DNA from 4 places in the Sphingomonas sp. CFBP 13714 genome. Region 1 is predicted to be linked to each of the others. Evidence: riboswitches for the same ligand, from Rfam matches in the RefSeq annotation. Region 1 holds a riboswitch; each other region holds the start of a gene.
What was found. A riboswitch is a leader RNA that binds a small molecule or an ion and turns the genes downstream of it on or off. The one in region 1 is predicted to bind cobalamin.

Region 1 (7,294 bases):
GGGCGACACCACCCGCGCCAGCTGCGCGAACATCGCCATATGGTCGAGCGTCGCGGCGATCTCCGCGCCCCCGCGAAACCCGTGCCGCATCATCCCCTCGACCCAGGCCGGGTTCGCCGCGCGCGCATGGACGACGCGCGCAACCTCCTCATCCAGCGACCGCGCGCGTGGCCGTTCCGGATCGCGCGCATCGAGATGATACAGCGCCGCGCTCTTACCCCCGGCAACCGCCTGCGCCGCCGCGAACCCCGCCTCGTGCGCGGCATAATCCGCGGCAAGCAGCAGGTCGGTCTCGGGCAAATCCTGGACATGGACGAACGCGTCGGCGGCGGCGACCCGGTCGCGGATCCCCGCCGGATCGAACCGCGTCGCGATGTCGTCGCCCGGCCCATCGAGCGCGTGGCTCGACGCCGCCAGCCACGCCGCACCCGCCGCCGCCCGCGCCGCCTCGCCGTACGTCTCGCCCGCATCGCCGAGCCCGAGCCCGTAGCGACCCGGCTCCGGCCCATAGACCCGCGCACCGACGGCAGTGCAGACGAACGGATTCCAGTCGCTGGGCTCGTCGCGCATCGCCAGCGCGCGCACCGCCTGCCCGAACATCTGGCCTAGTGCGGGAAACGCATCGCGGAACAGCCCTGATACGCGCAGCGTCACGTCCATCCGCGGCCGGTCGAGCCTGGCCAACGGCAGGATCTCGACCCCCGTGACGCGGTCCGACGCATGATCCCAGACCGGCTCCGCACCGAGCAAATGGAGCGCCATCGCGAACTCCTCGCCCGCGGTCCGCATCGTCGCCGACGCCCACAGGTCGACGACCAGCGCGCGCGGATAGTCGCCCTCGTCCTGCAGATGCCGGCGGACCAACTCGTCGGCCAGCCGCACGCCCTGCGCATGCGCCGCGCGCGACGGCACCGCGCGCGCGTCGGTCGCGTACAGGTTGCGCCCGGTCGGCAGGACGTCGCTGCGTCCGCGCCACGGGGAGCCCGACGGCCCCGCCGCGATCCGCCTGCCCCGCAACGCGTTCAGCAGCCCGTCGCGCTCGGCCTCGCCCTGTTCGCCGCGACCATAGACGTGCAGCCCGTCGCCGAACTGGCTCTCCTTCACGTCGCACACGAACGTGTCGATCCGGGTGATCGCCTCCGCCTGGCTCGTCGACTCGTCGAGCCGCAGCGTCGCCGCCAGCCCGGTCGCGCGCGCCTCGTCGGCGATGTCGCGCTGCAGCCGGTCGCGGCGCGCGGGGTCGAGCCCGTCGGCGGTCGAAAACTCGTCGAGCAACGATTCGAGCCGCCCCAGCCCCGCGCCGCTGCGCGTCGTCGCGGCCGGCGGCGGGACATGGCCGATCGTCACCGCGCCGATACGCCGCCGTGCCTGTGCCGCCTCGCCCGGATCGTTGACGATGAACGGATAGAGCACCGGCATCGCCCCGGTCAGCGCCTCGGGCCAGCATTCTCCCGACAGCGCGACCGCCTTGCCCGGCAGCCATTCGAGCGTCCCGTGCGCGCCGACATGGATCAGCGCATCACTCCCCCGCGCGTGCAGCCACAGATAGAAGGCGACATAGGCATGACGGGGACAGCGCGACAGGTCGTGATACTCCCCGACCCGCGCCGCGCTGCGCCCGCGTTCGGGCTGGAGCGCGATCACCACGCCCCCCCGCTCGACGCCCGCGAACTCGAACGCGCCGTCGATACAGGCCGGATCGTCCTCGGGCGCGCCCCAGCTTTCCTCGAGCGCATCGCGCAACACGGCCGGCAAGCCCCCAAGCGCCGCACGATACGCCGCGACCGGCCACGCGATCCGCCCCGTCGCCAGCGCCTCGGCCAGCGCTTGCGGCGCCGCGCCGCCGGTCGCATAGCCCGCCGCCGCCAGATCCTCGACGATCGCGTCCGCGGACGCCAGCGCGTCGAGCCCGACCGCATGCGCCATCTGATAGTCCTTGCCCGGATAGGTCGACAGCACGACCGCGGGCCGCTGTTCCGAGACCGGCCGCTCCGCCAGACGCACCCACGCGATGACGCGCGCGACGATCGCCGCGATCCGCTCGGGCTCGGCCCGGTGCTCGCGCCGCACATAGCCGAGAGCGTCGTCGCGGACGCCGTCCTCCTTGAAGCTTGCGACGCCCGCGAACAGGCGTCCGTCGACTTCGGGCAGGACGACGTGCATCGCCAGGTCGGCGGGGGACAACCCGCGCGTCGACCCCGCCCAGGCGGCACGATCCGACGTCGCCAGCGCGACCTGGAACACCGGCACCCCCGCCCCGTCGAGCGGCGATGTGTCGTCCGCGCCGCGGCCCGAAAAGGCAGTCGCGTTGACGATCGCCGCCGGGGCGAGCGCGACGACCCAGCGCCTGAGCCACCCCGCGACGCCCGGCGCCTTCAGCGACGGCGCGAACAGCCCGACGACGTCGAACCCCGCCGCACCCAGCCCGGTATGCAGCGCCTCGATCGGGTCGAGGTCGGCAGCGGTCAGGTAGGAGCGGTAGAAGATCAGCAGGATTCGCGGCCGCGTCGCGGTCATCGCGAACGCCGCGGGGCACGTCACCCCGTCGCGCGGCTGCCAGCCACCGACCTCGGGAACCGTCTTCACCCCCGCGACCGGCCCGGCATAAAGCCCCGCCGCCAGCGCCATCTGCGCCAGCGCCGCCTGCGCCGCTACCGCGCCGCCGTCGTCGCACAGCGCGGCGAGCCGGCGCAGCGTCGACACCGGCACTGTCGACGCCGCATCGAGCCGCGCATCGCTGCGCCCGTCCGCGGGCAGCACCGCCAGCGCGATCCCCCGCGCCCGTGCCAGCGCCTCGACCTGCTGCAACCCATAGGACCAGTAGGACCGTCCGCCGATCAGCCGGATCACGATCCCCTTCGCCCCCGTGCCTGCGCCACCGTCCAGCGTCCGCTCGACATAGGTATCGACCGACAGCGGGTGGGTGAGCGCGGACAGGTTGGCGAGCCTGAGCGACGGCAGCGGGCTCCCCCCCGCCGCCGCGCGCCGCCACCCGGCCGCGAACGCGCCGAGATCCCCGTCAGAAAAGGACAGGACGACAAGGTCCGCCGGGCTCTGCGCGAGGTCCTGCGGGATCGCACTTTCCTCCAGCGCGTGGCTTTCGCGGAAGACGACGTGCATCGCCGTCAGCCCTGAAGCGCGGCCCGGATCCTTGCGGGGTCGATCCGGTCATGCTCGGCGATCACCACCAGCCGAGTCTGTCGCGCCTCGTCGGCACGCCACGGCCGGTCATATTGCGTCCGCACCCGCGCACCGACCGCCTGCACCAGCAGCCGCATCGGCTTGCCCGTCACCGCGGCATAGCCCTTCACGCGCAGGATGTCGGCGTCGCGCGCCAGCGTCTCGATCCGCGCGGCGAGCGCCGCCGGGTCCGCGATCTCGCCGAGGTCGACGATCATGCTGTCGAAATCGTCATGCTCGTGATCGTCCGCGCCATCATGGTGCGACGGTCGCGCGGCGATGTCGTCCTCCGCCGCCGCGTTCAGCCCGAGCACGACGCGCGGATCGATCACCCCGTCGGTCAGCGCGATCACCGGCAACGCACGCGCGGATTCCGCCGCGATCACCGCGCGCGCCGCAGCCACCCCCGCCTCGCCCGCCAGATCCGCCTTGGTCAGCAGCACCAGATCCGCACAGGCGAGCTGGTCCTCGAACACCTCGGCGAGCGGCGTCTCGTGATCGACGCTCGGATCGGCGCGGCGCTGCGCCTCGATCGCGGCGAGGTCGGGCGCGAACCGTCCCGCGGCGACCGCTTCCGCATCGGCCAGCGCGATCACCCCGTCGACCGTGATCCGCGACCGGATCGCGGGCCAGTCGAACGCTTTCAGCAAGGGCTTGGGCAGGGCGAGCCCCGACGTCTCGATCAGGATATGGTCGGGCCGCGGGTCGAGCGCGAGCAAAGTCTCGACGGTCGGGATGAAATCGTCAGCGACGGTGCAGCAGATGCAGCCATTGGCGAGCTCGACGACATTCTCGGCCGGGCAATCGGGGATCGCGCACCCCTTCAAGATGTCGCCGTCGATGCCGAGCGTGCCGAATTCGTTGACGATCACCGCGAGCCGCCGGCCACCGGCATTCCGGATCAGGTGGCTGATCAGCGTGGTCTTGCCCGCGCCGAGGAATCCGGTGACGATGGTAACGGGAATCTTGGCCAGGGTCGGCTGGGGGTCGGTCATGCGATACTCTCCGGGCGTTGGAACGACAGCCACGGACGGACGCACGCCCGCAGCCACACGCGCGCACGACCTGACGGCCGCACGCGTTCGTCGCTCAGACGGAGTACCGTGCCGCGACCATCCCCTGGATCAAGGCAAGAGCGACCATGACGCTGGCAGGTCTCCTGGCTCGCGGGTCGAAGCTCGATGCACGCCTTCCCAGGTCCCGTGACCCAGTGGCTGCCCCCGCATCGGGGGCCTGTGCGTCTCGCTCACCGCTTACAGTTGCAGGGACAGCCGCGGCATTGGGAGGCAAAGCTCCCGCACCGCATTCCCATTCAAGCCCCGAAGGGCACCGGCGCGATCTGTCGAGGTTCGGTAGAACCAAACCTCGAGGTTGGGTTTAGAGGAGTTTGGCGACTGTGCCAATGCACCTGACCTCCGTCATCCCGACGAAAGTCAGGACCCAGAGCCACGCGTAATGCGCTGCCTGGCCCTGGGTCCCGGGTCGAGCCCAGGATGACGACGCAGCTCGTTACCCCCGAACCACCTCGATCTCGTCGAACCGCTTCCACCGGTAGATCGCAAAACTCAGCACCCAGCATGCCACGAACAGCGCGATGATCGCAAAGCCCAGCCCGTTGAAATTCTCGCCCAGCGCCGAGGCAACGTCCCACACGCCCCCGCTGAGGCCCAGCTTCGACGCCAGCAGCGCGAGCGTTTCGATCCCGCCGATCGCGATCGCGACGATCGCCGAGATCAGCGTGATCGTGATGTTGTAATAGAGCTTGCGGATCGGCTTCACGAACGCCCATTCATACGCGCCGAGCATCACCACCCCGTCGGCACTGTCGACCAGTGCCATGCCGGTCGCGAACAGCACGGGCAGCACCAGCACCGTGCCGATCGACAGCCCGTCCGCGGCCTGGCTCGCCGACAGGCCGAGGATCGCGACTTCGGTGGCGGTGTCGAACCCCAGCCCGAACAGGAAGCCGAGCGGCGCCATGTGCCAGCTGCGCGTGACCAGCCGGAACATCGGCCGGAACAGCCGCGCGAGCAGCCCGCGATTGCCGAGGAGCAGGTCGAGATCCTCCTCGACATAGCGCCCCCCGCCGCGGACATGGCCGAAGGTCCGCCACACCGATCGCAGGATGATCAGGTTCATCGCCGCGATCGTGAACAGGAACAGCGCGGAGATCAGTGTCGCGATCACCCCGCCCGCCTGCTTGAACGCCTCGAACTGCGCCAGCGCACTCGCGGTCAGCGCGATCGCGACCGCGGCGATCAGGACGATCCCCGAATGGCCGACCGCGAACCAGAAGCCGACCCCGATCGGCCGCTGCCCGTCCTGCATCAGCTTGCGCGTCACGTTGTCGATCGCCGCGATATGATCGGCGTCGACCGCATGGCGCAGCCCCAGCCCCCAGGCCAGCATCGCGGTACCCAGCATCAGCGGTTGCGCCTGGAACAGCGCGAACGCCCATCCCCAGGCGGCGATGTTGGCCGCCACCAGCATCGCGAACATCCAGCCGATCCGGTGTCGCGTCGAACGACCGGCGGTCCGCCCGGTCATGATCTTGGTCATTGGCACATCCCCGGCGTCCGACGAGGACGGGGGCCTGCCGCGAACGACCGGGACGCGCGCCGACCGGACGCCCTGAGCGGCCGGCATGCGTCGCCGATGCGGCCCCCGCCGCATGGTCGTCGCTCAGACGGCGTTCACCGTGCCTCGGCCACCCCCTGGACCGGGACAAGAGCGACCAGACGCCGGCAGGTCTCCTGGCTCACGGGTCAAGGCTCGACGCACACCTTCCCAGGCCATCGGCCCAGTGGCTGCCCCCGTCGCAGGGGGCGCGTGCGTGTCGCTCGCCGCTTACAGTTGCAGGGACAGCCGCGGTCTTGGGGCAAACCCCGCACCGCATTCCCATTCAAGCCCCGAGGGGCACCGACGCGATCTGTGCGGATCCGGCTTGCGTCGGACCTGCGCCACAGGGCTAGCGCGTTTTGCCTGCGCTGACGACAGGATTTGCGCGCGACGCAACGCAGGGCATGTCGTCCCATCTCACCGCAACGTCTGCCTTACCTCGTACGTTGATCGCGTAACCGACCGGTGTCCTGCCGGTCGCGGCGTTGCCCGCTTTCCGCCCCGCGGCAATCGTGCGAGCAGCGCAGACCTTCATCGCCCCGCTGAACGGAGCCCGCATGCGCCCTCTCGTCCCCGTCGCCGAAGCCCAGTCCCGCCTCTTCGCCATGGCATCGCGCGTGCCGGCCGAAACCGTGCCGCTGCGCTCGGCGATGGGTCGCTGGGCGGCGGAGGCCATTCTAGCCCGCCGCACCCAGCCCGCGACCGACCTTTCGGCGATGGACGGCTATGCGATCCGCTACGCAGATCTGCCCGGGCCGTGGACGGTCATCGGCGAGAGCGCGGCCGGCCGCCCCTTCACCGGTTCAGTCGGCGCGGGACAGGCGACGCGCATCTTCACCGGCGCGGCGATGCCGCCCGGCGCCGATACCGTCCTTGTCCAGGAAGAGGCCGCACGCGACGGCGACCGGCTGATGCTCGACGGCGAAGGCCCCGCCTTCGAGGGACGCAACACACGCCGCAAGGGGCTCGACTTCGCGACCGGCACCCGGCTGATCGCGGCCGGCGATCGGCTGACGCCCGCGCGCATCGCGGTCGCTGCGACCGGCGGACACGGCACGCTGTCGGTCGGCCGCCGGCTGCGCGTCGCGGTCGCCGCAACGGGTGACGAGCTCGTTCCGCCCGGCTCGACGAACGATCCCGTCCCGCTGCCGGAATCGAACGGCATCATGCTCGCCGCGATGCTTGCCGATCTGCCCGTCGACATTATCGATCTCGGAATCCTCCCCGACCGGCTCGACACGCTGCGTGACGCCTTTGCCGGGGTCGATGCCGATCTGCTCGTGACCACGGGGGGCGCGTCGGTCGGCGATCACGACCTCGTCCGCCCCGCGATCGAGGCGGCCGGCGGGGCAATCGACTTCTGGCGGATCGCCCTGCGCCCGGGCAAGCCGATGATGGCGGGCACGCTTGGCCGGACAATGCTGCTCGGCCTGCCGGGCAATCCCGTCTCCGCCTTCGTCACCGCGATCCTGTTCGTCCGCCCCGTCGTCGCGCA
Region 2 (7,294 bases), on a different contig from region 1:
GTGCATGATCCTGTGCAATGATGCGACGGTGAAGGGGGGGACCTATTTCCCGCTGACTGTCAAGAAACACCTGCGAGCGCAGGAAATCGCACAGGAAAATCGCCTGCCGTGCATCTATCTCGTAGATAGTGGCGGGGCGAACCTGCCCCATCAGGCGGAGGTGTTTCCCGATCGCGAGCATTTCGGCCGGATTTTCTACAACCAGGCGCAGATGTCGGCGCTGGGGATTCCGCAGATTGCCTGCGTGATGGGAAGCTGCACCGCGGGCGGCGCCTATGTCCCGGCCATGTCCGACGAGACGATCATCGTCCGCGGGCAGGGCACGATCTTCCTTGCTGGGCCGCCGCTGGTCAAGGCGGCGACGGGCGAGGTAATTTCTGCGGAGGACCTCGGCGGTGCGGATACGCATGGGCGCAGGTCTGGCGTCGTCGATCATGTCGCGGAGTCGGACGACCACGCGCTGACGATCGTTCGCGACATCGTCTCGACCTTGCCGCCACAGGTCCCTGTCACGGTGAACCAGCAACCGGCGCGCCCTCCGAAATACGACGCCGAGGGGCTTTACGGTGTCGTGCCGTCCGACGTCCGGGCACCGTATGACGTGCACGAAGTGATCGCACGGCTGGTCGATGGCAGCGAATTCCATGCGTTCAAGGCGCTTTATGGTACGTCGCTGGTGTGCGGGTTCGCGCATATCCACGGGATCCCCGTCGCGATCCTTGCCAACAACGGCGTCCTGTTCAGCGAAAGCGCTCAGAAGGGGGCGCATTTCATCGAGCTCGCCTGCCAGCGCAAGGTACCGCTGCTGTTCCTCCAGAACATCTCGGGTTTCATGGTCGGCGGGAAGTATGAGGCGGAAGGCATTGCCAAACATGGTGCAAAGCTCGTGACGGCAGTCGCGACCGCGACCGTGCCGAAGATCACGGTGCTGATCGGCGGCAGTTTCGGCGCCGGCAATTACGGCATGTGCGGACGCGCCTATTCGCCACGTTTCCTGTTCAGCTGGCCGAACAGCCGGATCAGCGTGATGGGCGGCGAACAGGCGGCCTCTGTCCTCGCCACCGTTCACCGCGACGCGGACGACTGGACGGCGGAGGAGGCCGAAGCGTTCAAGGCGCCGGTTCGTCAGAAATATGAGGACGAGGGGAATCCCTGGTACGCGACGGCGCGGCTGTGGGACGACGGGATCATCGATCCCGCGCAGACCCGCGACGTGCTCGGCCTCGCGCTCGCCGCGACGCTCAACGCTCCCATCGCCGAACGCCCCGCGTTCGGTGTGTTCAGGATGTAAGCCGATGATCCTGCTATCGTTTCTGCTAGCCGCGGGTCAGGTCACGCCGGTCCAGCCGATCGTCAAGGGCACCGGCCTGCCGCCAGCCGTGGTGACTGAGGAGGCCGGCGTCATGGTGCCGATCGACGCGATGTTCGCCGCGTTGGCCGCCCGCGATGGCCAGGCACTGCTCGCCCAGGTGCGCCCCGATGGGGGTGCTACGGCCGTGGAAGAAAAGGCCGACGGCACGCGCATCATCCGCCGGACCGCCTGGTCCGACTTCGCCTCCGGTCTGAAGCCCGGACCGGAGCGATATGCGGAACGCCTGACGGATCCCGCCGTGGATATCGATGGCGATATCGCGATGGTATGGTCGCCCTATGTCTTCACCATCGACGGCCGGATCGCGCATTGCGGGATCGACCATTTCGACATGGTGCGCGAAGCGGGCCGGTGGAAGATCCTCAACATCACTTGGTCCAAGCGGACCACCGGATGCCCCGCGCAATGATCGAATCACTGCTCATCGCCAATCGCGGCGAGATCGCCTGCCGAATCATACGCACAGCTCGGGCGTTGGGAATCCGCACGATCGCGGTCTATTCCGATGCCGATGCGGGCGCGCTGCATGTCCGGCACGCGGACGAGGCGGTGCATATCGGTGCGAGCCCGGCGCGCGAGAGCTATCTGGTCGGAGAACGGATCATCGCCGCCGCGCGCGCAACCGGCGCTGAGGCCATCCATCCGGGGTACGGGTTCCTGTCCGAGAATGCGGACTTCGCGCAGGCGGTGCTCGACGCAGGGATCCTGTGGGTTGGCCCCGATCCCGACAGCATCCGCGCGATGGGGCTGAAGGATACCGCAAAGCAGCGGATGATGGCGGCCGGCGTCCCGGTGACACCGGGCTATCTGGGGGAAGACCAGTCGCCTGATCGGCTCCAGCGCGAGGCGGATGCCATCGGCTACCCCGTCCTGATCAAGGCCGTTGCGGGCGGCGGCGGCAAGGGTATGCGCCGCGTCGATGCGTCCGCCGACTTTGCCGACGCGCTCGCGTCGTGCCAGCGCGAAGCCTCTGCGTCGTTCGGCAATACCGACGTGCTGATCGAGAAATATATCCTCTCGCCGCGGCATATCGAGGTGCAGGTGTTCGGCGATCGGCAAGGCAACGTCGTCCATTTGTTCGAACGCGACTGTTCGTTGCAGCGCCGGCATCAGAAGGTGATCGAGGAGGCCCCGGCCCCCGGCATGGATGATGCGACGCGCGCGGCGATCTGCGCGGCGGCGGTGCGCGCGGCACAGGCCGTGAACTATGTCGGCGCGGGTACGATCGAGTTCATCGCCGATGCGAGCGAAGGCGTGCGCGCCGATCGGATCTGGTTCATGGAAATGAACACCCGGTTGCAGGTCGAGCATCCCGTCACCGAGGAAATCACGGGACAGGACCTTGTCGAGTGGCAGCTGCGGATTGCCAGCGGCGAGGCGTTGCCGCTGCAGCAGCATGATCTTGCTATCCGCGGCTGGGCGATCGAGGCGCGGCTCTATGCGGAGGATCCCGCCAAGGGGTTCCTGCCGTCGATCGGGCGGCTCGAGGCGTTCGATCTGGGTGATGCGACGCGGGTCGATACGGGTGTCGAACAGGGGGCGGACATTTCGCCCTATTACGACCCGATGATCGCCAAGGTGATTGCCTGGGGCGACACGCGTGAAGCCGCGCGCGAGACGTTGGCGGAGGCGCTGGACAAGGCGGTCGTCTGGCCGGTCCGGTCGAATGCGGGGTTTCTCGTTCAGGCACTCGATCACCCGGATTTCGTCGCCGCAACGCTAGATACCGGGCTGATTGCGCGCGAGGGGGCGGCGCTGATGCCCCCGGCGCAGCCCAGCGAGGAAGCACTGATCGACGCCGCGCGCACGGTCGTACGCGCCGAGCCGATGGCGGGTTTTCGTCTCAACGCGGCCCCTTTGAAGGCCGCGCGGTTCCTGCTCGACGACGACGCGGTGACGATCGATCTCGACGGTCGCGGCGTCGATGCACCGGTCGATGCCACCCTCGTTTCCGATGCCGGGCAGACCTGGCAGTTGCGGCCCTGGCGTGCGTCTGGCGCGGCGCTGGGGGCGGCAGCGGATGGCGCGATCTTGTCACCAATGCCGGGACGCATCATCGCGGTCGACGTGGCTATCGGGGACCGTGTCGCAAAGGGGCAGAAGCTCGTGACGCTTGAGGCGATGAAGATGGAGCATTCGCTCGTCGCGCCATTCGACGGGACGGTTGCCGAACTGACCGCGATCGACGGCGGGCAGGTGAGCGATGGCATGGTGCTCGCACGTATCGAGAAGGATGATTGATGGCCGGCCGCTATTTCGACCAATGGGCGATCGGCGACCGGATCGTCCATGAGATCCGCCGCACTGTCACGGAGACGGACAACCTCCTGTTTTCGACGATGACGCACAATCCGCAGCCGCTGCACCTCGATGCGGAGGCGGCGAAGGCGAGCGAATTCGGCCAGATCCTCGTCAACGGCACCTTCACCTTCGCGCTGATGGTCGGCCTGTCGGTGGGGGACACGACGCTCGGGACGCTCGTCGCCAATCTCGGTTACGACAAGCTCGTGCATCCAAAACCCGTCTTTATCGGCGACACGATGCGCGCCGAGACCGAGGTCGCCGAGCTCAAGCCCAGCCGGTCGCGCCCGAACGCCGGGATCGTCACATTCATGCACCAGCTGATCAACCAGCGTGACGAGATCGTCTGTCAGTGCCTTCGCTCGGCGCTGCTGCTGCGGACGTCGGCATGAGGTTGCGCTCGCTGCTATTCGTGCCCGCAGACCGGCCCGAGCGTTTTGCGAAGGCCGCAGCGAGCGGGGCCGATGCCATCATCCTCGATCTGGAGGATTCGGTCTCGCTCTCCCGCAAGGCTGTTGCCCGCGAGGCGGTCCGGGCCGCGTTGCAGGACCACACCGACGTCGTGCGGATGGTCCGGATCAATCCCGTCGACTCGGGGTGGCTGGACGACGATATCGCTGCGGCGAGGGGCGCCGATGCGATCATGCTGCCCAAGGCGACCGGACCCGCGACCGTCCTCGCGCTGGTCGAGGCTTATGGCGATGACTGTCCGCCGATCCTGCCGATCGCGACCGAAGTGCCCGCCGCGATCTTCACACTGGGCGAATATGCGCGGGTCAACGGCCGGTTATGCGGCCTGACCTGGGGCGCCGAAGACCTGCCCGCGGCGATCGGCGCGGCGACCAGTCGGGAGGACGACGGGTCCTATACCGAGCCCTATAAGCTCGTCCGATCGCTGCTGCTGTTCGGCGCGCATGCGGCGGACGTCGCGGCGATCGAGACGGTCTATCCTGCAATCGCGGACATTGACGGGCTGGCAGCCTATGCCGCGCGCGGCAGCCGTGACGGCTTTACCGGCATGATGGCGATTCATCCGTCGCAAGTCGCCACGATCAACGCCGCGTTCACGCCGGATGCGGCGACCGTTGCACATGCGCACGCCGTCGTCGCTGCGTTTGCAGCGGCTCCCGAGGTGGGCGCGCTGCAGCTTGATGGGCGGATGATCGATGCGCCGCACTTACGTCAGGCGCGGGCGATCCTCGCGCGGCTCTAGGCCCATTGGCGGCAGGAAATTTCTGCGCTACCGTCGCCCTGCGAGACCGGTGAAGGCCGGGGTCGCAGATTGCGTCGGTGCCCCTCGGGGCTTCAAAGGGAATGCGGTGCGGGAGGCGATCCTCCTCATGCCGCGGCTGTCCCTGCAACTGTAAGCGGTGAGTGCGGTGCGCATGTTCCTTCGTCACGAGGGGACGACCACTAGGCCTGAGCGCAAGCGCAGGGCCCGGGAAGGTCGCGTACCGGGCGTCGACCCGCGAGCCAGGAGACCTGCCGGCGCTCGGTCGCTCTTGCCATGGTCCAGGGGATGACTGCGGCACGGTACTCCGTCTGAGCGACGAACCATGCGGCGGGGGCCGCATCGGTGCGCGTGGCGGGTGCGGTTCGGCGTACACCCCAAGCGTTGCGCCGGCTGTCCGTAGCATCGGACGGCAGGCCCCGGCCGGTCGCTCGTGACGCCGGGGGTATCGTTTCATGACCAGAATTTTCGTTTCGCTTGTGGCGCTCGCCACCGCCACGGCCTTTGCATCGCCGGCCGCGGCCGAGCCTGATCCGGTTACTGCGGCGACGGGCGAGGCGGCAGGGGGCGGCGCCGAGCTGGTGATCACCGCATCGCGATCGGGGGACGCGGTTCCCGCCGATCAGCTCGGGGCGTCGGTGACGGTGCTCGACGCCGCCACGCTCGACCAGCGGCAGACCCGGATCGTGTCCGACGTGCTGCGCGACGTTCCCGGACTGGCGGTCAGCCGGACCGGCGCGGTCGGGGGGACGACGCAGGTCCGAATCCGCGGATCGGAGGGCAATCACGTGCTCGTGCTGATCGACGGGATCGAAGTGTCCGATCCCTATCAGGGCGAATATGACTTCGGCACGCTGATTGCCGACGAGGCGGCACGGGTCGAGGTGCTGCGCGGCCAGCAATCGGCGCTGTACGGGTCCGACGCGATCGGCGGCGTCATCCAGTATCTCACGCTGAGCGGCGCGGAGGCCCCGGGCGTATCACTACGGGCCGAAGGGGGATCGTTCGGCACGTTTTCGGGAGGCGCCCGGGTCGCGGGCGTAGCGGGCAATCTCGATTACGCGCTATCGAGCTCGACCTACCTCACCGACGGCACGCCGACCGCACGGGGCGGATCGCGCGACATCGGCGCGAAGAGCGTCGGCGCGACGGGCAAGCTCAGCTGGTCGCCGACCGACACGCTGAAGGTCACGGGCGTCGGGCGCTACAGCTATACCGATGCCGACAGCAACGACACGGCATTGAGCGGCCCGCAGTTCGGCACGATCGTCGATACGCCAGGCGCGCGCAGCACGGTCGAGGCATATTACGGGCTGGTTCGCGCCGAACTCGCGCTGGCGGATGGCCGCTGGACGAATGCGCTCAGCGGCCAGTTTGCCGATACGACACGCCGGGCGCTGGTCGACGATGCCTTGAGCTTCGGCAACAAGGGACGCCGGTACAAGGGATCGTTCGAAAGCGCCTTCCGGTTCGGCACCGATCGCATCCGGCATCGGCTGACCGCCGCAGTCGATGTCGAGCGTGAGGAATTTCAGACGCTTAGTCCGGTCCCTTCGGAGTTCGTCTTCACAGGGCGGCGGCACACCGACAATGTCGGGATCGTCGGACAGTATGACGTCGTGATCGACGACGCGCTAGCGATCGGCGGATCGGTGCGGCGCGACGAGAATAACCGGTTCGACGACACCACCACCTACCGCGCGCAGGCGAGCTATCGTTTTGCGACCGGAACGCGGGTGCGCGGTGCCTACGGTACCGGCGTGAAGAACCCCGGCTACTTCGATCTCTTCGGCTATTCCGACGGTCGTTACATCGGCAATCCGAACCTCAAGCCCGAAAAGTCAAAGGGGTGGGAAGCCGGGGTCGAACAGGCTTTCGGGGGGGATCGTGCGACGATCGGCGCGACCTATTTCGACAGTCGGCTGACGAACGAGATCTTTACCACCTATCCTGCCCCCGACTTCGTCGCGACGCCCGGCAACCGCAATACGCGATCGACGCAGCATGGCGTCGAGGTGTTTGCTACAGCCCAGCCAATTCCGCAGCTGCGCTTCGACCTCGCCTATACCTATCTGAAGGCGCGCGAGGACGGGGGCGTGGAGATCCGGCGACCCAACCATATCGGCAGCGTCAACATGACTGCGTTCAGCCGCGACCAGCGCGCCTCGGCAACGCTCACCGTTCGGTATAATGGCCGGCAGCAGGACGACGCCTATACCGATCCGAGCTATGTCCCGGTCCGCGTCTCGCTCCAGGAATATGTCCTCGTCAACCTGAACGCGGCGTACAAGTTGACGCCCGGGCTGTCGGTTTTCGGTCGGGTCGAAAACCTGTTCGACGAGCGGTACGAGGAGGTGTTCAGCTATGTTGGCCAGGGGCGCGGCGCCTAT
Region 3 (7,294 bases), on a different contig from region 1:
TTCGAGCGACAGTTGCGAAAGTGCCGGCTTGCCGAGCCGGGTCGCGAGATTGGCCAGCCCGAGACGCTGCATCAGTTCGTCGACGAGCGTGCCGGTACCGGTCAGGAAACCCCGACGCTGATAATAGGCCGCCGTACGACCACCTCCCGGGGCGCGCGGCAATCGTGCGAGCGCGGTGTCCATCCGGCGGATCAGCGTTTCGCCGCGATCGGGGTGCCCGATGGCTGCGGCGACCTGCCGGACTTGCGTCACGATCGCGGTATAGCTGTCAGCGGGGGGCAGATCGAGCGTCGCGACGTTCCGGCCGGCGAGAACTGCGGCGACCGTCTGGCGTCGGAACGGCGAGGAGATCACGAGATCGGGGCGGAGCATCAGGACGTCTTCGGCGCTGCCACGGCTGACTGGGATGGTACGCGCGGCGTTGGCGGCCGCGGACATGTTCGGATCACGCGCGAACCGGGTCAGTGCGACGATCTGCGCGGGGTCGGCCAGCGCCAGAAGATACTGGTCAGCGCACAGGTTGAGCGAAACGATACGCGCCGGCGGTCGAGGCGCCGCCGCCTCGGCAGGTGCGCCGGCGGCAGCGATCATCAGGATGGTCAGGAGACGGCGGCCGCGCATGCGCAAAACCCTGCCGCAGCGGGCGCTTATGCGCTAGGCGGAAATCGATGCGGTGGGATCTGGCACTATGGGACGCGTGACGCGTGCGCGATTGGTCGGTGGCCTCGCGCTGCTTGCGGTGCTGGCCGGCGCCGCGTCGGTCGCGGTGGGTAGCGCGGCGATCCCGCTGGCGCATGTCGTGCGGGCGCTCAGCGGGCAGGGCGATCCGATCGAACGCGCGATCCTGTTCGAACTTCGGCTGCCGCGCGCGATCCTAGGGCTCGCGGTCGGCGCGATGCTGGGGCTGTCGGGTGCTGCGCTGCAGGGATTCCTGCGCAATCCGCTGGCCGAGCCATCGGTGCTGGGCGCGTCGAACGGCGCATCGCTGGGCGCGGTGATCGCGCTGTATTTCGGGCTGGCGGAGCTTCATCCGGCGATGCTGCCGATCGTGGCGATCGCCGGGGCGTTCGCGGCGCTGGGGTTGCTGTTCGTGCTGGCGGCCGGGTCGCAAAGCGCCTTGTCACTGATCCTCGCGGGGATTGCGGTTGGAACGCTGGCCGTCGCGGGGGTCAGTCTGGCGCTGAACCTGTCCCCCAACCCGTTTGCAGCGATGGAGATTATGACCTGGTTGCTCGGGTCGCTCGAAGACCGGTCGTTCAGCCATGTCGCGCTGGCGCTGCCCTGTATCGCGCTCGGCATGGTGCTGGTCGCCTGGGACGGCCATGCGCTCGACGCGCTGACGCTCGGCGAAGACGGTGCGCGCGCGCTCGGCGTCGATCTGCGTCGGACGCGCATGCGGATGCTGGTCGGGGTGGCGATCGGGGTTGGCGGGGCGGTCGCGGTATCGGGCGCGATCGGGTTCATCGGCCTGATCGTTCCGCATCTCGTCCGGCCGATGACCGATCGTTCGCCATCGACGATTCTGCTCCCCTCCGCATTGGGCGGTGCTGCATTGCTGACCTTTGCGGACGTGCTGGTACGCGTGATCCCGACGTCGAACGAACTCAAGCTGGGGGTCGTTACTGCGTTTCTCGGCGTGCCGGTGTTCCTCGTGCACCTCATGCGCGAGCGGCGGCTATGGTAGCCCTCTCCGCGGACCGCCTCAGCGTCCGCCGTGCAGGGCGGGTCGTGGTCGACGATGTCAGTTTCTCGGCAGAGGGCGGCGCGCTCATCGGGATCGTCGGCCCCAATGGGGCGGGCAAATCGACGCTGGTCCAGGCGCTTCTCGGGCTGGTTCCCGCTACTGGAGATATCCTGCTCGACGGGGTTCCGCTGGCGGAGCGCTCGCGACGTGAGATCGCGCGGACGGTCGCGTATCTGCCGCAGGGTCAAAGTCTTCATTGGCCGCTGAGCGTCGAACGTCTCGTCGCGCTGGGCCGCTTGCCCCATCTCGCACCGCTGTCGCGCATTTCTCAGCAGGATCGTGATGCGATTGCCCGTGCGATGGCAGCGGCGGACGTGACCATGCTTGCGGCGCGTGTCGCGACCGAGATTTCGGGGGGCGAGCGGGCCCGCGTCCTGCTGGCAAGGGCGCTCGCGGTGGAGGCGCCGGCGCTGATCGTCGACGAGCCACTCGCGTCGCTCGATCCCGCGCATCAGATCGCAGTCATGGAGATCCTGCGGGCGCAGGCCGCGCGGGGTGTCCTGGTGATCGCCGTCCTGCATGATCTGGGGCTCGCCGCACGCTATTGCGATCGCATCCTCGTGCTAGACGCGGGCCGGCTCGTCGCCGACGGCGCGCCGTCGGCAGTGCTGACGCCGGCGCGGCTGCGTGAGACCTATGGTGTTCGGGCGTGGTTCGGATCGATCGAGGGCGTACCGGTCGTGGTACCGCTGACGCGTGACAGCGCGCAGGGCGATTGACCCGGGCCGCTCGCCCGGCCTATCCCTCTGACCGCGACAGGTTCCCCGGCGACGGGGATGAAAAGGGAACGGGAGAACCCCGGCTGCCCCTGCAACTGTAAGCGGCGAGCCATCGTGCCATCATGCCATTGGGATCCCGGTCCCGAGAAGGCGGCGCGAAGGGCTGTGACCCGTGAGCCAGGAGACCTGCCCGTCGCGGTCGTCTTTCGTCCGGCCAGGGTGCGCCGAGCGGACGGGGGTAAACCCGCGCGACGACATAACCAGCCTGCGGCCTGTGCCGTGGGCGCGTATGTCATGGGGTTTCAATGCCGAATCTACTGGTTCCCGCCGAAGACGGTGCGGCCGTCGTCGCCTGCAGCACCTGCCGCGCGTCCACCGATGCGAAGGACGATGCCGAGGGCATGCGGGGCGGTGCGAGACTCGTCGCGGCGTTGCAGGCGGTCCAGGCGAGTGATCCGCGCTATGCCGGGATTGCGGTCCAGGCGATGCCGTGCCTGTTCGCCTGTCAGGATTTCTGCACTATCCATGTCCGCGGCCCGGCGAAAATCGGCTATGTTCTGGGGCGCTTTACCCCGGATGAAGAGGCTGCGCGCGCGATCCTCGATTATGCCGTGCTGCATGCGGAGAGTGCGGAGGGGCAGGTTCCGTTTCGGCAGTGGCCGGCCGGGATCAAGGGGCATTTCATCACCCGGACGCCCCCCGCGGGCTATGTCGCGCAGTGACGCTGTTCCCCTCGGTCGCAGCGTTCGAGGCGGCGCTGGAGGCCCTTCCCACGGCAAACGAAGCCGCGCGGGCTGCGGCATCGCTGCGGCAGGGGCAATTGACCAAGCCGCCCGGATCGCTTGGTCGACTTGAGGACCTCGCAGTCTTCATGGCGGGCTGGCAGGGGCGCGAGCGGCCGCGGTTCGAGCGCGCGAGGGTGGCAATTTTCGCGGGAAATCACGGCGTTGCGGTGCACGGGGTCAGCGCTTTCCCGGTTTCCGTGACCGCACAGATGGTCGAGAATTTCCGCCATGGGGGCGCGGCCATCAATGCGCTGGCGGATGCCGTCGGGCTCGAGCTGATCATCGCCGACATCGATCTGGAAACCCCTACGGCGGATTTCACGACGGCACCGGCGATGGACGAAGCAGCGTGTCTCGCCGCACTCAACATCGGCGCCGACGTCATCGTGCCGGGTCTCGACATGCTCGTCGTGGGTGAGATGGGGATCGGGAATTCTACGTCGGCCGCAGCACTGTGTCTGCGCAGTTACGGCGGAACCGCCGCGGACTGGGTTGGGCCGGGGACGGGGGTTGATGTGGCGGGAATCGCGCGGAAAATCGCGGTGGTCGAGGCGGGGATTGGGCGGCATGCTGATTCCCCTCGTACACCGTTCGAGACATTGCGGCGGGTGGGGGGGCGTGAAATCGTCGCGATCGCTGGCGCGGTGGTGGCGGCGCGGCTGGCGGGGGTGCCGGTTGTGCTCGACGGATTTATTTCGTCGGCGGCGATCGCGCCGATTGCGGCGGCGTATCCTGGCATCACAGAGCATTGCATTGCCGGACATTGTTCGGCCGAACCGGGGCATGAGCGACTGCTCGCTGCGCTGAAACTCGAGCCTTTACTGCGGCTTGGGATGCGGTTGGGGGAGGGAAGCGGGGCGGCGGTTGCGGTCGGGGTGATCCGGTCGGCGGTGGCGGCGCATGACGGGATGGCGACGTTTGCCGAGGCGGGGGTGTCGGTGGCGTGAGTGCGCCGTTCCTGCTCCACCTGTTGCGGCATGGTGCGCCTGAACTGACCGGGCGGATGCTGGGGCGGACCGATAGTCCGGTTACGGCGGGAGGTTTGGCGGCCTGTGTAGCGCGGGTAAAACCGCTGAATTTCAAGCAGATCGTCTGTTCTGATCTCATGCGATCGCAGGCTATCGCGGATGCGATCGGGCGGGAGCGGGGGCTGGCTCCAACGACCGATGCGCGGTGGCGGGAGCTGGATTTTGGGGATTGGGACGGGCTGGCTGCGGCGGAGATCGACGCTGCCTCGTTGCAGCGGTTCTGGGACGATCCGGATGGCGCACCGCCACCGGGTGGGGAACGGTGGAGCGATCTGGTCGCGAGAATTACCGATGCGATAGAAGACCTTACCCCAGAAACCTCATTGATCGTGACACATGGCGGGGCGATCCGGGCTGCGCTGAAATCGCTGTGCGGGTTCGGGTTGCGCGAGCTTTGGGCGTTCGATTTGCCCTATACGGCGTTGCTTACGCTACGGATCTGGCCGGACCGGACGGCGCAGATCATGGCGCTCCAGACGGATCCGGTTTCGTGAAGCGGCTGTTCGTCGCCTTCGGCTTCCTGACGCGCGTGTCGATGCCGCAAGTCACTGCGGACGCTGAGGACTTTGCCGCCGCGATCCGGTGGTATCCGGTCGTCGGGGCGTGCATCGGGGTGGTCGTCGCGGGCGCGGGGTGGGTCGGCGCGCTGATCGATCCTTGGACCGGTGCGCTCGCCGCGCTGGTAATTTGGGTAGCGATTACAGGGGCTTTGCACCTGGATGGACTGGCAGATCTGGCGGACGGGCTGGGTGCCGCGCATGGCGATCGCGACCGGCTGATCGCGGTGATGGCGGATCCGCATATCGGCAGCTTCGGCGTTGTGATGATCGCCCTGCAACTCCTTGCAAAACTTGTCTTATTGCATGCTGTCTCCGCGCAGGGATGGGCGGTCGTGATCGTCGTCCCGATGCTCGCGCGGATCGGGCCGTTGTGCTGGGCGCGGTGGGTGCCGCTGCTCCGGGAGGGCGGGCTGGGAGGGATGGTCGCAGGGAAGATCAGGGTGCACGATCTGGTCTTTTGGGGGTGCGTAACAGGGTGTTTAGGGGTGCCTGTGCCTGCCGTTGCAGGGGCCCCTGCACTGATCGCGGTATTCGGCTGGTGGCTGATCCGGCGGGTCGGCGGCGTATCGGGGGATTGCCACGGCGCGGGGATCGAATTCGTCGAGACCGGGATGCTAGTCGCGCTCGCCATTGCCGGCCGCGTCTGAGCCCGCCAACTCCGACAGCGCGATCAGCGCGTCGATATCGAGATGGCGTTCGAGCGTTTCCGCAATCGCATCGAGCGCGGCGTCGATCGACGCGCCATGGTCGGGCCCGACCGCGTCCACCCCGAGCCGGCTTAGCCAGGCGCAACGCTGTTCCGCGAGGCCGAGCAGGCCGTGGACATAGCTGCCCGCGACGAGCCCGTCGGGACTGACCGCGCCGTCGCGGCGACCATCGTCGCGGGTCGTGAGCGCGCGCGCGGTGTCGGGGCCGGTGGTTTTGCCGATATGGATCTCATAGCCGTCGAACCGTGCGCCGATCGCGGTGCCGGCGACGCGTTCGAGCGTCTTGGCGGGGGACAGGATCGTCGCGACGTCGAGCAGGCCGAGCCCGGGGGCGATACCGGCGGAACCCTCCAGCCCGTCCGGATCGGCGATGCTGCGGCCGAGCATCTGATAACCGCCGCAAAGCCCGAGCACGGGGCGGCCGCGGCGGCGATGCGCATGGATATCGATGTCCCAGCCCTGCGCGCGCAGAAAGGCGAGGTCGGGGATCGTCGCCTTGGAGCCGGCGAGGATGATCATGTCGGCGTCGGGGATCGGTTCGCCGGGCGGGACCATGACGAGCGTGACGCCGGGGTCGAGCCGGAGCGGGTCGAGATCGTCGAAATTGGCGATGCGCGGGGTGATCGGACAGGCGATGACGATCTGGCCGTCTTGCCGGCCGTGACCGGTCTGGCGTTCGAGGATGACCGCGTCCTCGCTCGGCAGGCGGGCGGCCTCGGGCAGCCAGGGGATGACGCCATAGCCGCGCCAGCCCGACCGCGCCTCGATCGCGCGATAGCCGTCGTCGAACAGCGCGGGGTCGCCTCGAAACTTGTTGACGAGGAAGCCGTGGATCATCGCGGCATCGGCGGGATCGATCACCGCGCGCGTGCCGACGAGCGAGGCGATGACGCCGCCCCGGTCGATATCGCCAATCAGGATGACGGGGACGCCGGCGGCGCGCGCAAAGCCCATATTTGCGATGTCGGCGGCACGCAGATTGATCTCGGCGGGGCTGCCCGCGCCCTCGACGACGACGATGTCCGCCTGCGCACGAAGCCGGTGATAGCTGGCGAGCACGTCGTCCATCAGCCCCTCGCGCCCCTCGCGCCAGCGGCTCGCGCGGAGGATGCCGCGGACCTTGCCGTGGACGACGAGCTGCGAACTGCGGTCGCCCTGCGGTTTCAGCAAAACGGGGTTCATGTCGGTGGTCGCAGCGGTGCGCGCAGCGATCGCCTGGGTCGCCTGCGCGCGGCCGATCTCGCCGCCATCGGCGGTGACGGCGGCGTTGTTCGACATGTTCTGCGGCTTGAAGGGGCGGACGGAGAGCCCGCGATTGGCGAGCGCGCGGCAGAGGCCGGCGACGAGCACCGACTTGCCGACGTCGGAGCCGGTGCCCTGGAGCATCACCGCACCCACAGCAGCGCCCCCGTGACGAGCCAGAGCAGCAGGCAGGCGCGGCGATAGACCTGAAGCGCGCGGGCGATGTCGGCGGCGGTGGCGGCGGGGCGGCCGCTGCCGATCCAGGGCTTCAGCTGGGTGACGCCGTCATAGCTGACCGGCCCGACGAGCCGCAGGTCGAGCACGCCCGCCATCGCTGCCTCGGGCCAGCCGGCATTGGGCGAGGCGTGCTTGCGCGCGTCGCGCCGCATCACGCGCCAGCCGCCGGGACCGGCGAGGCACAGCAAGGCGCCGCTGATCCGCGCGGGGATCCAGTTGGCGAGATCGTCGATCCGCGCCGAGGCCCAGCCGAACGCGCGCCAGCGTGGCTC
Region 4 (7,294 bases), on a different contig from region 1:
GCCTGGCGTTTGCCATCGGCGACGTGTGCGTCATATTCGTCGGCCGCGATCTGATCCTGTGGGGGGCCAGGCGCTGGAGCGATCCGTAGGCAACCGCGCTTAGACGCGGAACCGGAATGTCTGCGCAGCAGGGTAGGTGCCCTGACGGGCTTGTGGCTCGCCAGGGCACATCAGGCAATGGCCGGCCCCCCGACCGGCTGGTCAGTCGCCGGGGAGGGCGGCACCGGCGACTGCGAACAGATCCGCCGCAGAGTGGCGGGACAGGTCGATCGGAAACGCCGCGCTCATCGACACGCCCGCCGGCGCGTCGTCCGCATCGAAGCCGAGCGCGCGGCAGGCCGCCACGCTTGCCTTGGTCCTGCAGGCGAGCCCGCCGCCATGTGCAAAGACGTTCAGCAGCACCCGGCGTGCGTGCGAGCGCGGCCGGATGCGCAGATCGGGAACGTCGGTATAATAGATCTCCAGCGCGCCGGGGCAGAGCCGGGCGAGATCGTCGAGCAGCGCCTCGCGCTCGTTCGGTGCGGCGGTCGGTTCGGTGCGCAGCGCTTCCTCGTCGCCGTCGGTTTCATCGTCGGCCTCGCTCTCTCCGGCCAGATCCTCGACGGCGGGTGCGGGGCGGTCGGCGAGCAGCCGGGCGAGCCGCTCCTCGAACGCGACCGGATCGACCGCTGGCGCGTCGCCGGGTTCGGTGCCGTCGTTGCAGGGCGGCATGAACGCGGCAATGAGGTCCCGCTCGATCGGCGCAAGCCAGTGCTTCTTCACCCATGCGCTCGGCCGCTGCCCGGGCTCGGGGAGAACGGACGCGGCCAGGTCGCGCGGCAATTGGAGATAGGTAAAGCCGAGGTGATCGAGCATCGTGGCCTCGTTCCCCGGCCCGAACACATCCCAATGTGCGGCTGCGAGCTGCGCCTTGGCGAAGGTGCAGCTGCCGCCCTTGCGCTGGAGAAGCGGGCTTTCATCGCCGTTCAGTGCCAGCATCGCGACGATCGTCTCGATCGGTCCGTTGGGCTCTGCGGCGGCGAGCGCATGCAGATGCTTGAGATGCCGACGGGCGAAGGTGACATAGGGCGAGCGCAGCGTCTGATAGGTGACGTGCTTCTCCCAGCGCTCGAGGACCGATCCGCCAAAGGGCCGCTCGGCCTTGCCGGCATATAGGCCGACATAGACGAGCCGGTCGTCATGGAACATGCCGTAGATGCCGGGCCCGCGCAGTGCCTCCGGCTCCCCCGCCCAGGGTGCCCGCGGCACGGCGCGCAGGTTCATCCATGCCGGCTTGCCGAGCGTGGGCGGCACGGGACGCAGGGTAAACAGCTCGGAAGCCCGGTAAAACGGCATGCGCAATGTCTCCTCATGGGGTGGCCATGCGGCTTAGGCGGACGCGCGCGCGACCGGCTATCCGGGGTTTTCCCGGGGGGCGACATCGCCGGCGGCCCGTCCCGCGGGCTGCCGGTCACGGGGCGCGCTAGAAACCGACGCGAAGCGAGACGTCGACGGCGCGGGGACGACCGAGGACCCATTGCTGATTGCTGTACGTGCTGATCGCATAGTCCCGGTCGAACAGGTTGTAGCCGTGGATGTCGACCGCGAGCCGTGGCGTCACTGCATAGGAGAGCGTTGCATCGACCATGGTGTAGCTGGGGACGCGGAAGCTGTTCGCATTGTCCGAATAGCGTCGTCCGACGTAGCGCAGCCCGGCGCGCGCCTGGAGCGCGTGCGTCGCGTTCCAGCGCAGCCAGAGATTGGCGAGCGTCTCGGGTACGTCCGGCGGGGTATTGCCATCGAAGCGCGTGCCGCCGGAGACGAAGTCGTCGAACGTCGCGTCGAGTATGCTGCCGTTCGCATCGATCCCGACACCGTAAGGCAGATCGAGCGATACCGCAGCCTCGATACCCTTGGCCGATCGCTGGCCGACCTGCTCGACCGGGCTCGTCGGGGTCAGCTGTGCCAGCAGGCGCTTCTTGACGATGCGGTAGGCGGCGAGGGTGGCGGTGCCGCGACCGTCGAGGAACACCGCCTTGGCGCCGACCTCGACCTGGTCGCCAACCGCGTTGCTGAACTGCACCTGCCCGGTCGAATAGGTCGTCAGCGTCCCCAGCGGGTCCACGCCGGTGGCATATTGCGCATAGAGCGACACCGTCGGGATCGGCTGATAAACGCTCCCCACCCGCCAGGTCAGATTGTGCAGCCGCTTGTCGAGCGCGAACGTCTCGGTACTGACGCCGCCCGGATAGTCGATCGACCAGCGGCGGATCGTGTCGCGCTCGAAGCGGACGCCACCGACGATCGAGACGTGCGTTCCGAGCTTCAGCCGGTCCTCGGCGAAGACCGCATATTCGGTCGTGCGCGTGCGATAGCGCGGTGCGATGCCTTGCGTGTCGATGATCAGACCGGGATCGAACGCGAAGGGATCGACCTCCGAAACCTGCGGGTCAGACCCGAAATTGTGGGAGTAGGTCAGTTTGATGAGGTTGACGTCGAAGCCCATGACTAGGTCGTTGCCGACGCCATCGGCGACGTCCGTCCTGAACGTCACGCTCCCCTGATCGCCCCACTGCGTCTGGTCGTGGACGATCCCGGTCATGTCGGTACGCAGGATGCCACCGGGTGTGCCGGTGTTGCCACTGCCGTTGGCGCAGACCCCGTCTGCGGCGACCCAGCAATAGGTTTCGAGATTGAGCCAGGAGCGTTTGGAGCTGAGGCGATAGGCCTGGTTGCTGACGGTGACCACATCGCTCGGCGTCCAGTCGACCTGCAGGCTGGTGCGGTTGTCCCGGTAGCGGATGACGCCGTCGCGTGTGTTGTAGTTGCGCTCCCGGATGCGGTCGTCGAGCCGACCGTCGATCAGCGGCGTACCGAAATAGCGCATCGGCTTCTGGTCGCCATAATCGTCCCGCGCGGTGACGACGAGCGTGTCGGTCGGTGCCCAGCGCAGCGTGCCCGACACGGCATGGCTGCGCGACTGGCCGCGATCGACATAGCCGTCCGATCGGCGATAGCTGCCGTCGATGCGGTAGGAGAGGCGCTCGGTGATCGGCCCCCCTGCGCCCGCCGCGAGATGGAAGCTGTCCTGCGAGCCATAGCCGATCTCCCCCTCCACATGCGTCCGCTGCGTATCGGGTTTGCGCATCAGGACATTCACTGCGCCGCCCAGCGCGCCCTGGCCGTAGAGCACCGAGGCCGGGCCGCTCAGGATGTCGATCCGCTCGACCATCCACGGATCGGTCGGGAAGGTGATCGTGCCGGCAGCCGGGAACAGCCTGATGCCGTCGATGAGCTGGAGCACGGAGCCCTGACCGCTGAACCCCCGCGCGGCGAGTGCGGTGCCGCCATTGCCGGGATTGCCCGCGTTGCTGATGCCCGGTGCGCGGCTCGTCGCGTCGATCACGGACAGGTCGCCACGCGCGCGGATCGTGGCGCCATCGATGACCGAGAGCGTCGCGGGGGTCTCGAGCGGCGTGAGGCCCAGGCGGCTGCCGGTCGCATTCGGCGTGGTGAGCGTGTCCTGGGCATGCTGTCCGACGACCAGGATGTCCTTGGTATCGGGATCCGGCACGGACTGGGCGTGGACTTGTGCTGCGAAGACAGGCGAAAGAATAGCCCCCGCGAGCGCGAGGCGAGACAATAGGAACGGCATTACGGTAATCCCCCGGGCGTCTAGCGAACCCGGCAGGGACCTCCCGCGAACGGCCGACATCCGCGCCAGCCGGACGCGATTGCGACCGGCACGCATGCCCGTGCGGTCCCCACCGCACACGTCGTCGCTCGACGGAGTACCGTGCCGCGGCCACCCCCTGGGCCAGGCAAGAGCGACCAGACGCCGGCAGGTCTCCTGGCTCACGGGTCATCACACGATGCACGGCCTTCCCAGGCCCTCATGACGAAACGTCTGGCCCAGTGGCTGCTCCTTCCTTTGCAGGAAGAAGCGAAATGCATCGCGCTCGCCGCTTACAGTTGCAGGGACAGCCTCGGCTTCAGGTGGCAAACCACCCTCACCGCGTTCCCTTTTAAGCCCCTTTCGGGGCACCGACGCGATCATGCCGCCCTGCTCGGATCGAACAGGTCAGCGGCGCCGGTCTACCCCGGTCAGGATCGTTCGGCAATCGTCCGGCGAGCACCGCGATGGCGGCTCGATCGTCCTGCTCGATTGCTGTGATCCAGAAGCTCCGTTTGGCGCGATGCGCGTCCTCGATCAGGAGGCGGGGGTGCCGCACGCTCTGTGCGGGGATGCCACGCTGATGGCATGCAGGATTAAGGGATCGAGATGAAGAACGTGAAGAGCCGTCAGGCCGTGACGGCGATGCTGCTGGCTGCGACATCGGCGGGTGCCATGATTCAGCCGGTTGCCGCGCAGACGGTGGCGCCGGCCGAGACGCAGGCGGAAACCCGCATGACGACCGCGGCGGCACCGTCCAGCGCCGGCAAGCCCGCGCTGGCGCAGGCCGGTGTGGCCGGCACCGTTGAAGCCAAGGGTGATTCAGCCAGTGCCGCCGCACCGCAGATGACCCGCGACAATGGCGCGCCGATCGGCGAGAACCGCCACTCGAAGGCGGCGGGCGACCTTGGCCCCGTCCTGCTTGAGGACACGACGCTGATCGAGAAGCTCGCACGCTTCGACCGTGAGCGCGTGCCCGAGCGCGTCGTCCATGCCCGCGGGACCGGTGCCCACGGCGTGTTCACCGCGACCGCGGACATTTCGAGCATCACCAACGCATCCTTGTTCATGCCCGGCAAGCAGACGCCGGTGTTCGTCCGCTTCTCGACCGTGATCCACCCCTCGGGCAGCCCCGAGGGCATGCGGGATCCGCGCGGCTTTGCGACCAAATTCTACACCGATCAGGGCAATTGGGATCTGGTCGGCAACAACCTGCCGATCTTCTTCATCCGCGACGCGATCCAGTTCCCGGACATGATCCACGCGCTCAAGCCCTCGCCGGTGACGAACAAGCAGGACCCCAATCGCTTCTTCGACTTCTTCTCGGCCACGCCCGAGGCGACCAACATGCTCGCGCATGTCTATTCGAACCTTGGTACGCCGGCATCCTACCGGACGATGGACGGCAACGGCGTCCATGCCTTCAAGCTGGTGAATGCCAAGGGCGAAACGGTGTTCGCCAAGTTCCGCTGGATCAGCCGCCAGGGCGTGCGCAACCTGAACGGCGCGCAGGTCGCGACCGCGACCTGGAACTACCTGACCGACGATCTCTATGGCGAGATCGGCAAGGGCAACTTCCCCGTCTGGGACCTGATGGTGCAGACGATGTCGGCGTCGGCGTTCGCCAAGCTCGACTATAATCCGTTCGACGACACCAAGGAATGGCTGGGCGTGCCGTTCCGCAAGATCGGCGAGATGACGCTCAACAAGGTGCCGACCAACTTCTTCGACTATACCGAGCAGTCGGCGTTCGCACCCGCCAACCTCGTGCCGGGGATCGAGGCGTCGCCGGACCGGATGCTGCAGGGTCGGCTGTTCTCCTATTCGGACACGCAGCGCTATCGCATCGGCGCCAACGCGATGCAGTTGCCGGTCAATCGTCCGCTCGCGAGTGTCGTCAACAATTACCAGGACGGCCAGCTCGACCATAGCAACCGCGCGTCCGACGTGAATTATTTCCCGGCGGCGACCGCGGCAAAGTCGACCGATGCCCGCTTCCGCGCCGCGCCCTATGGCATCGATGCGACCGTCGATGCGAAGCCGATCGCCAAGACCAACAACTTCGCCCAGGCGGGCGAATTCTACCGGGCGCTCAAGCCGCAGGACAAGGCGGATCTGGTGACCAACCTGGCAGGTGATCTCAATGTCGTGACGTCGGCACGGACGAAGACGATCATGGTCAGCTATTTCTACCAGGCCGACAAGGACTTCGGCACGCGCCTGGCAACTGCGGTGAACGTGCCGATCGCCGACGTGTCGCGCGCGGTGGCGGACTATCGCGCCGCCAACCCGGGCCAGGGCGCCCGCTGATCCCGGGGCAGGAGGCGCGGCATGGCGCGCGCCTCCTGCCGTGGCAGACTTCAAGGAATCGAGATCGACGATGCTGACTTATCTTGCCGCGCTGCTCGCCGCTGCTGGGCCACAGGCCGCTGCGACCGAGCGACAGACGCCTCCTGGCGTCGCGGCCTTGCCATCACCCGAGCGTCGCCAGCAGCTGCTGTTCGAGGCGGCCCGGCTCGGCCGCATGGACATGATCGATCCGCTGCTCAAGGCCGGCGCCGACATCAATGCCTATGACGAGCGCGGTTTCACGCCCGTGATCCTTGCGGCGTATAACGGACAGCTTGCTACGGTCGACGCGCTGATCGGCAAGGGCGCCGACGCCTGCCGTCCGGATCGCGACCAGGGCAACAGCGCGCAGATGGGTGTCGCGTTCAAGGGCGAGGATGCGATCGCGGCGCGGTTGCTGAAAGCAGGATGCGACGTGAACGCACGCAATCACGCCGGCCAGACCGCGCTGATGATGGCATCGCTGTTCAATCGGCGGGCGCAGGTCGACCTGTTGCTGGCGGCGGGTGCGGACCGGACGATCCAGGATGCGGCGGGGCGATCGGCCGGTTCGGTCGCGGCCGGGCAGGGCAACGCGGCGATGGCGGAACGCGTCAAGCGCTGACGCAAGTCTTCGGGCGTCCCGCGCGCCGCAGCAGGCCGTGTCGCTGCCGTTCCGCATTGACGCGGCGCGGCATCCGGGGCCATCGCGTTGGCCATGACGAAGAGCAAGGGACGCACCGGCGCACACGCGCGCGCCAATATCCAGCCTGCGCCGACAGCCGCCGAGCTCGACGCAGCCAAGCACGAGGCCGTCCAGATCGAGGGGCGGCTCGCCGGCCTCGCGGCCGGGCATCCGTCGGTGAAGATCTGGAAGGCCCGCCTCCGCGTCGCGCAGGCGGTGATTGCTCGCGCGCCGCGCGACTGAGACGCTCATAGAGGTGCGGCCGGGTCTGGATCACGGCGCACTGATAATCACCATCACACCGTCAGCTCATGTCAGTCCCGGGATTTACTCAGACAAGTGAAGCCGATAGCCTGCGCTCTAGAGACGTGGCTGGGAGAGTGACATGGGTTGGACGCGTCGCGGCGCGCTAGGCGCGGGGATCGCGCTGGGGGCGGTGCCGCCATTCGCCTTGGCGGCGGCGGGCGCACCCTCGGCAGCGACCCCCTTTCCGCTGTCGCAGGTGCGGTTGCGGCCGTCGATCTTCCTGACGTCGGTGCAGGCGAACCAGCGCTATCTGCTGTCACTCGATGCGAACCGTCTGCTGCACAATTTCCATGCCGGGGCAGGGTTGCCGACCAAGGGCGAAG

Region 2: linked by a shared signal. The riboswitch ahead of IFT54_RS09160 (TonB-dependent receptor plug domain-containing protein) and the one ahead of cobW (cobalamin biosynthesis protein CobW) in region 1 are both predicted to bind cobalamin.
Region 3: linked by a shared signal. The riboswitch ahead of IFT54_RS09135 (DUF1636 domain-containing protein) and the one ahead of cobW (cobalamin biosynthesis protein CobW) in region 1 are both predicted to bind cobalamin.
Region 4: linked by a shared signal. The riboswitch ahead of IFT54_RS11565 (TonB-dependent receptor) and the one ahead of cobW (cobalamin biosynthesis protein CobW) in region 1 are both predicted to bind cobalamin.

What each region holds. Positions count from the first base shown of each region.
Region 1 is NZ_JACYVG010000006.1:205,877-213,170, forward strand. Features, by position in the region: gene cobN (cobaltochelatase subunit CobN) at 1-3,120, opposite strand, end outside; gene cobW (cobalamin biosynthesis protein CobW) at 3,126-4,175, opposite strand; cobalamin riboswitch at 4,313-4,529, opposite strand; gene IFT54_RS15060 (HoxN/HupN/NixA family nickel/cobalt transporter) at 4,690-5,727, opposite strand; cobalamin riboswitch at 5,907-6,119, opposite strand; gene IFT54_RS15065 (molybdopterin molybdotransferase MoeA) at 6,357-7,294, shown strand, end outside.
Region 2 is NZ_JACYVG010000003.1:286,810-294,103, reverse strand. Features, by position in the region: gene IFT54_RS09185 (carboxyl transferase domain-containing protein) at 1-1,291, shown strand, start outside; gene IFT54_RS09180 (hypothetical protein) at 1,296-1,781, shown strand; gene IFT54_RS09175 (acetyl/propionyl/methylcrotonyl-CoA carboxylase subunit alpha) at 1,778-3,613, shown strand; gene IFT54_RS09170 (MaoC family dehydratase) at 3,613-4,065, shown strand; gene IFT54_RS09165 (HpcH/HpaI aldolase/citrate lyase family protein) at 4,062-4,886, shown strand; cobalamin riboswitch at 4,945-5,177, shown strand; gene IFT54_RS09160 (TonB-dependent receptor plug domain-containing protein) at 5,360-7,294, shown strand, end outside.
Region 3 is NZ_JACYVG010000003.1:278,669-285,962, reverse strand. Features, by position in the region: gene IFT54_RS09150 (ABC transporter substrate-binding protein) at 1-621, opposite strand, end outside; gene IFT54_RS09145 (FecCD family ABC transporter permease) at 689-1,684, shown strand; gene IFT54_RS09140 (ABC transporter ATP-binding protein) at 1,678-2,463, shown strand; cobalamin riboswitch at 2,485-2,671, shown strand; gene IFT54_RS09135 (DUF1636 domain-containing protein) at 2,769-3,185, shown strand; gene cobT (nicotinate-nucleotide--dimethylbenzimidazole phosphoribosyltransferase) at 3,182-4,195, shown strand; gene IFT54_RS09125 (histidine phosphatase family protein) at 4,192-4,770, shown strand; gene cobS (adenosylcobinamide-GDP ribazoletransferase) at 4,767-5,483, shown strand; gene IFT54_RS09115 (cobyric acid synthase) at 5,451-6,929, opposite strand; gene cbiB (adenosylcobinamide-phosphate synthase CbiB) at 6,929-7,294, opposite strand, start outside.
Region 4 is NZ_JACYVG010000004.1:285,601-292,894, reverse strand. Features, by position in the region: gene IFT54_RS11575 (hypothetical protein) at 1-89, shown strand, start outside; gene IFT54_RS11570 (hypothetical protein) at 202-1,335, opposite strand; gene IFT54_RS11565 (TonB-dependent receptor) at 1,463-3,553, opposite strand; cobalamin riboswitch at 3,803-4,043, opposite strand; gene IFT54_RS11560 (catalase) at 4,262-5,962, shown strand; gene IFT54_RS11555 (ankyrin repeat domain-containing protein) at 6,033-6,605, shown strand; gene IFT54_RS11550 (hypothetical protein) at 6,699-6,908, shown strand; gene IFT54_RS11545 (glycoside hydrolase family 127 protein) at 7,051-7,294, shown strand, end outside.